Regions from separate parts of the Actinosynnema sp. NPDC004786 genome, predicted to be linked through region 2. Evidence: riboswitches for the same ligand, from Rfam matches in the RefSeq annotation. Region 2 holds a riboswitch; the other holds the start of a gene.
What was found. A riboswitch is a leader RNA that binds a small molecule or an ion and turns the genes downstream of it on or off. The one in region 2 is predicted to bind glycine.
Positions count from the first base shown of each region.

Region 1: linked by a shared signal. The riboswitch ahead of gcvP (aminomethyl-transferring glycine dehydrogenase) and the one ahead of gcvT (glycine cleavage system aminomethyltransferase GcvT) in region 2 are both predicted to bind glycine.

Region 1 is NZ_JBSGBG010000022.1:29,151-32,546, reverse strand. It holds gene gcvP (aminomethyl-transferring glycine dehydrogenase) at 1-1,784, opposite strand, end outside; glycine riboswitch at 1,937-2,027, opposite strand; gene ACWEFJ_RS20885 (MerR family transcriptional regulator) at 2,116-2,682, opposite strand.
Region 2 is NZ_JBSGBG010000051.1:2,031-5,426, forward strand. It holds gene glyA (serine hydroxymethyltransferase) at 1-164, opposite strand, end outside; gene gcvT (glycine cleavage system aminomethyltransferase GcvT) at 180-1,280, opposite strand; glycine riboswitch at 1,407-1,501, opposite strand; glycine riboswitch at 1,503-1,591, opposite strand; gene ACWEFJ_RS32980 (DUF3817 domain-containing protein) at 1,655-1,957, opposite strand; gene ACWEFJ_RS32985 (hypothetical protein) at 1,973-2,338, opposite strand; gene ACWEFJ_RS32990 (helix-turn-helix transcriptional regulator) at 2,493-2,981, opposite strand; gene ACWEFJ_RS32995 (hypothetical protein) at 3,182-3,343, opposite strand.

The DNA.
Region 1 (3,396 bases), on a different contig from region 2:
TCGCCGTTGGCGCGGTGGTAGGCGCGGATCGCCAGCAGGCCCGCGAACTCGCCCTGGCTGCCCGCGTTGGGCTGCAACGACACCGCGTCGTACCCGGTGACCTCGGCCAGCCACCGCTCCAGGTCGCCGACGATGCCCAGGAGGCCCTCGGCGTCCGACGCGGGCGCGAACGGGTGCAGGTCGGCGAACTCCGGCCAGGTGATCGCCTCCATCTCGGCCGTGGCGTTGAGCTTCATCGTGCACGAGCCCAGCGGGATCATGCTGCGGTCCAGCGCGACGTCCTTGTCCGACAACGCCCGCAGGTAGCGCAGCAGCGCGGTCTCGGAGCGGTGCGCGTGGAACACCGGGTGCGTCAGGTAGTCGCTGGTGCGGCGCAGGTCGGCGGGGATGCCGTCGGCGGTGTCGGCGTCCAGGCCGTCCACGTCGGCGACGGTCACGCCGAACGCCTTCCACACGAGCCCCAGGTGCTCGCGCGTGGTCGTCTCGTCGCACGCGATCGACACCACGTCCGCGTCCACCTGCCACAGGTTCACGCCCAGGTCCCGCGCGGCGGCGACGACCTCGGCCGCGCGGCCCTCCACGCGCGCCCGCACGGTGTCGAAGAACTCGCCGTGCACGACCTCGACGCCGCCCTCCAGCAGGCCGGCGGCCAGCACGGTCGCCATCCGGTGCGCGCGGGTCGCGATGTCCTTCAGCCCTTCCGGGCCGTGGTACACCGCGTACATCGACGCGATCACGGCGAGCAGCACCTGGGCGGTGCAGATGTTGCTGGTGGCCTTCTCCCGGCGGATGTGCTGCTCGCGCGTCTGGAGGGCGAGGCGGTAGGCGACGGAGCCGTCCGCGTCGACGGACACGCCGACGAGCCGGCCCGGGAGCTGCCGCTCCAGGCCCTGCCGCACGGCCATGTACCCGGCGTGCGGCCCGCCGAAGCCCATCGGCACGCCGAACCGCTGGGTGGTGCCCACGACCACGTCCGCGCCGATCTCGCCGGGCGGGCGCAGCAGCGCCAGCGACAGCAGGTCGGCCGCCACCACGACCTGCGCGCCGGCCCGGTGCACCTCCTCGATGACGCCCGCGTGGTCGCGGACCACGCCGGACGCGCCGGGGTAGGACAGCAGCACGCCGAAGAAGTCGCCGCCCAGGCCGAGCCCTTCGAGGCCCTGCGACAGGTCGGCGGTCACCACCTCGATGCCCAGCGGCTCGGCGCGGGTCTCGATCACGGCCAGCGTCTGCGGCAGCGTGTCGGCGTCCACCACGAACCTGGCCGACTTCGACCGGCCGGCGCGGCGGACCAGCGTCATCGCCTCGGCCGCGGCGGTGGACTCGTCCAGCATCGAGGCGTTGGCCAGCGGCAGGCCGGTCAGGTCGGCGACCATGGTCTGGAAGTTCAGCAGCGCTTCGAGGCGGCCCTGGGAGATCTCCGGCTGGTACGGCGTGTACGCGGTGTACCAGGCGGGGTTCTCCAGCACGTTGCGGAGGATGACCGGCGGCGTCGTGGTGTTGTAGTAGCCCAGGCCGATCATCTGCGTCATCGGGCGGTTCCGCGCGGCGAGGGCGCGCAGCTCGGCCAGCGCCTCGGTCTCCGTGGCGGGCTCGGGCAGGTCGAGCGCCAGGTCGCGCTCGCGGATCGACTCGGGGACGGCGCGCTGCGCCAGCTCCTCCAGCGACCCGACCCCGATGACGTCGAGGATGCGGGCCAGCTCGGCGGGCCGCGGGCCCACGTGCCGGTCGGCGAACGGGGTGCCGTGCTCGAGTGCGGCGAGGGGGATGCGGTCCTGCGTCATCGGTGCTGGCCTCCAGGGCTCCGGACAGACTCCTGCCGTTGCCCTCCCCCTCTGTCTTCTGCCCGACGTCGGGCGCCTGAGAGCTTCACCCGGAGGCCGGGCTTGCACCGTCGGCGGGGTCGGCGTGCTGCCGACCCGCTTTCCAGAGGCGTCTCACCCGCACGGTCCTTGCGCCTGAGAGGTTCCGGGGAGGATTTGCTCCTTCGGCGCCGAGACTGGCTCGGACTCTCCCGCGCGGGATAAAGCGACTACGCGCGAATGGTACCCGGCGGGGACGCCCTCGGAACCGCCGGCGCGACGTGGATCTCAGTTGCCGCCGGGCCTCGCCGGGTCAGCCGATGGCCCGGGTGCGACGGCGGCGGGACAGCTCGTCGTCGGCCGCCTCCACGATCTCCGCGCCGTCCGCGCGTTCGGCGGGGAAGTCGTGGATCGTGCCGCTGATCTCCCGCATCGCGCCGCTGACCGCGATGCCGAACACCCCCTGGCCGCCCTGGAGCAGGTCGACCACCTCCTCCGGGGAGGTGCACTCGTAGACCGTGGTGCCGTCGCTGAACAACGTGATCCGGGCCAGGTCCTGCACGCCGCGGCGGCGCAGGTGGTCGACCGCGACCCGGATGTTCTGCAACGAGACGCCGGTGTCCAGGAGCCGTTTGACGACCTTGAGGACCAGGATGTCCTTGAACGAGTAGAGCCGCTGGCTGCCGGAGCCGTGAGCGCTCCTTATCGTCGGGTTGACCAGGCCCGTGCGCGCCCAGTAGTCCAGCTGGCGGTAGGTGATGCCCGCGATCTGGCACGCGGCGGGGCCGCGGTACCCGACCAGTTCGTCCGGCAGCGAGGAGTCCGGGAACAGCTCACCCTGTTCGCCGGATCCGGCCCGGATGGGCGCTTCCTCGACCACGCCTGCCTCCCCTCGGTCCGGCCACGACGACCGGCGACCAACGTGAAGCCGCCGCGGTGTCGGGAAACAACACCGTGGCAATTCACCTGAGTTCGACGGTAAGACCGCCTAGGGGGCAGGTCAACGCGACGCGCGGGGCGTGTCTGACCTCAACGTGAGGTAGAGGTTGAGAGAGTCGCTTGGCGTAAGCCATTCGGATGACGTTTAGTGATCGTTTAGCCGAGCAAGGTTGACGTTGTGTAACCCGGACACGTGACACCCGTAGGTGGCACGCGGGGTTGATCCACAACTCACCGCACACGCTTGCGGAGGGCCGTCCACGGCGCGCGGCCGACGTTCCGGCCCTTCGCAGGTGTCGTGCCGGGTCAGGCACCCGACCCGCTCGTCCGCGCCCGGTCGGCCGGAATTGTCGGTGTGTGCCGGCAGGATCGAAAACGGGGTTCCCCCGGGCGGGTACCCCTGCGCGAGCACGACCGGCGGCCCGGTCAGGCGACGACCCGGTGACGCGGCGACCCGGTCAGGCGGGGTGGTGGAACGCGGCGAGGGCTACGCGGCAAGGCGCGGTGAAGCGGCCGGGCAAGGCGAGGCAGCGCGGCGAGGTGGTGGGAGCGGCGCGACGGGAGCGGCCGAGCGAACAGTCGGCTCCCTCGACCCGGGTCGGGCCGGCGGCCGACGTGATCCGGCGGAGACCTGGCGGGCGGATCGATCCTGGTT
Region 2 (3,396 bases):
TTGTTCGTCAGCACCGACCCCTGTGCCTGGAGCACCGACACCGGCGTGAAGTTCTCCGAGGCGATCATCTCCAGCGTGCTCTGCTGCCGGTGCAGCTCGGCGGCGACGGCGTTCGCGACCTCCGGGTCGAACTCCGCGAGGGAGGTGTTGAAGTGCTCGGACATGTGTGGGTCTCTCCCTTAGCTGGTTCGCTGGTAGAAGGGCAGCGCGACGACCTCGACCGGCTCGTGCTTGCCCCGCACGTCGACCGAGAGTTCCGTGCCCGGCTCGGTGTGGCCGGTGGTGACGTAGGCCATCGCCACCGAGTAGCCGAGGGTCGGCGACAGCGCGCCGCTGGTCACCTCGCCGATGCGGTTGCCGTCCGCGTCCAGCACCGGGTAGCCGTGCCGGGGGGCGCGGCGGGAGGTGGTCTTCAGGCCGACCAGGGTCTCGGTCACGCCCTGCTCGGCGACGGCGGCCAGCGCGTCGCGGCCGACGAAGTCGCCCGGCTTGTCGAGCTTCACCACCCGGCCGAGGTTGGCGTGGAACGGGGTGTGGTCCCGGCCCAGCTCGTTGCCGTACAGCGGCATCCCCGCCTCCAGGCGGAGGGTGTCGCGGCAGCCGAGGCCGGCGGGCTTGAGGTCGTGCGGCGCGCCCGCCTCCAGCAGCGCCTGCCAGACGTGCGCGGCGTCGGCCGGGGCGACGAACAGCTCGAAGCCGTCCTCGCCGGTGTAGCCGGTGCGGGCGAGCAGGGCCGGCTTGCCCGCGACCTCGGTCGGGTACGAGGCGTAGTACTTGACCGAGGTCAGGTCGGTGGGGGTGAGCGCTTCGAGGATGGCGGTGGACCGCGGGCCCTGCACGGCGAGCAGCGCGTAGTCGGCGGACCTGTCCTCGACGGTGGTGTCGAAGCCCTTCGCGCGCTCGACCAGGGCCTCGTGGACGACGGCGGCGTTCGAGGCGTTCGCGACGACGAGGTACTCCTGGTCACCGGTGCGGTAGACGATCAGGTCGTCGATCACGCCGCCGTCGGCCTCGCAGATCATCGTGTACCGGGCGCGGCCCACCCCGATCGCGGAGGCGTGGCCGACCAGGGCGTGGTCCAGCGCCGCGCCCGCCTCGGGGCCGGTGAGCACGATCTCACCCATGTGGGTCAGGTCGAACAGGCCCGCCGAGGTGCGCACCGCGCGGTGCTCGGCCAGCTCGCTGTCGTAGCGCAGCGGCATCCGCCAGCCCGCGAAGTCGGTGAACTGGGCGCCCAGCGCCTCGTGCTCGGCGTACAGGGGCGTGCGGCGGCTTTCCATCGGGCGGGTCCTCCCTGGGTGCGGGCACGCCGGCGGGCCGACCGGTCGGGTCGGCGCGGGCGCGCCCGAGAGCGTCACGTGCGAAAGGATGACACGGCCCATCGGAGACTCCTCGTCGAGTGAGCCTCCCCCTCTGCCATGAGCCTGAGAGCTTCGCCACCCGGCGCGGGCGGCTTGCACCGTGGGCGAGGCGCAGCGGGTGCGCCTGCTTTCCAGAGTTGCCTTCGTCGCGCGGTACCTGGGCCTGAGAGATTCCGGGGAGGAGTTGCTCCTTCGGCGCCCCGCTCGGGGGACTCTCCCGCGCGACATCGACGGCCGTGTTCAGTTGGTACCGCCAGACGCTAGGGGTGGCCGGCGGGCGGGGTCAACCCCGGTCACAGGCTCTTCTCGGCCCGGACGGTCTCCACGACCTTGCGCTCGGCGTAGAACGACACGAACGGGATCGTGCCCGCGAGCAGCACCAGGGCGGTGCCCTTGATCGACCAGCGGGCCTTGAGCGCCAGGTCGACGGTCAGCACCAGGTAGACGGCGTAGAGGAAGCCGTGGACGGGGCCGACGACCTGCATCATGCCCGCGTTGCCGCCCGCGTACTTGGCGATCATGGCGACCACGAGCAGCAGCAGGCCGACACCGACCACGTAAGCCATGAACCGGAACCTGGTCAACGCGCCGCTCATCGTCCTACCTTCGCCTCACCGCTGGTCCCGCGCGTGGAGCTGGGCGAGCATGCGGTTGTAGGCCGCGAGCTCGTCGTCCTCGTCGTCCGGCACGGGTGTCCTGACGGGCTCCACGGTAACCACCGGGCGCGGCGGCTCGACCACCGGCTCCCGGGCGGCCTCGGCCTTGCGGCGGGCGTCCAGCCTGCGGATGCGCCACACCATGAACGCGGGGAAGAGGCCGAACAGCGGCCACTGGAAGACGTAGCCGAGGTTCTGGAACGTGCCGCCCGCCTCGGAGAACCGCTCCCACTGCCAGTAGGCCAGGCCGCAGCACACGACCAGCGACGCCAGGCACGCGGCGGCGATGGCCAGCCGCTTGGGGGTGATGAGGCCCTGCACGCCTCAAGGGTAACGGGTGTTCCGCCCGGAGTCCGGTTCGTCCGGTTCCGGGGCGCCGGGGCCGCGCCACCGGGGCCGGGGCTCCTCGTGCAGGAGCCCGCCCCCTCAAGGCAAGGGCTCCTCGACCACAGGAGCCCGCCCCGACTCGTCGGACCTAGGCCACGCCGTCCCGGCGTTGCCTCTGCAACCTGGCCACGCACCAGGCCGCCGCGCTGCCCCGACGCAGGTGCTGGAGCACCGTCATCGGGCCGAGGCGACGACCGAGGTCGGCGGGGGTGAGCCCGGCCGCCCGGTAGTCCAGAGCGCGCTGGTCCAACGGGCTGATGCCCGCGTCCCACCACAGCTCGGCCTCGGAGAGATCGCCCACCAGCTGCCAGTAGCTGGCGGCGGCCGCGAGCAGGACCTCGGGCACCTCGGGCGCCCGCTTCCGCATCGCCGCCACGTACGCCGGATCCGCGGACTCGACCTTCACCAGGCCGCGGGGACCGCCATTCGCCCGCTGCACGGGGATCCCCGGCGCGGACGGCGGGGCTTCCGCGAGCCACGCGTCCTTGATCCGGTTCACCTCCCGCAGCTCGGCGTCGTCCGAGCGCTCAGCCGCCCACTGCCGCAACAGCTCGTCGACTCCGGAGTCCTCGACCATTCTGCCTCCTCGTCGGTCGAAGATCAGCCAATGCGACGCACCGTATTAGCGGGTACCGACAACCGCTAGACCCCGGTTTGTCTAAAACCCTGTTACCAGGGCGTTATAGCCCTCATTCCACCCGTATGGTGCAACGCTCGGATCCTGCGGTCACCGCTCGTGACCGCATTGAGCGGAGTTCGGCGACGCCGGAGGGGTCGCTAGGCGAAGAGGCTGCGGACGAAGGTGATGATCGACTCCGCGCCGGCCTGGAGCCACCCCAGGGCGGTCCGCACCGCCTGGGCGGACTCGTTCGGCTGGGTGATCAGGAGGAACAGCACCAGCGCGACCGCCGCCAGCGTCACCACCTTCTTGACGTTCACTGATCGCTCTCCGTCCGTGTCGCTCGGCCGGGCGGCCCGTCGCCGCACCGGTC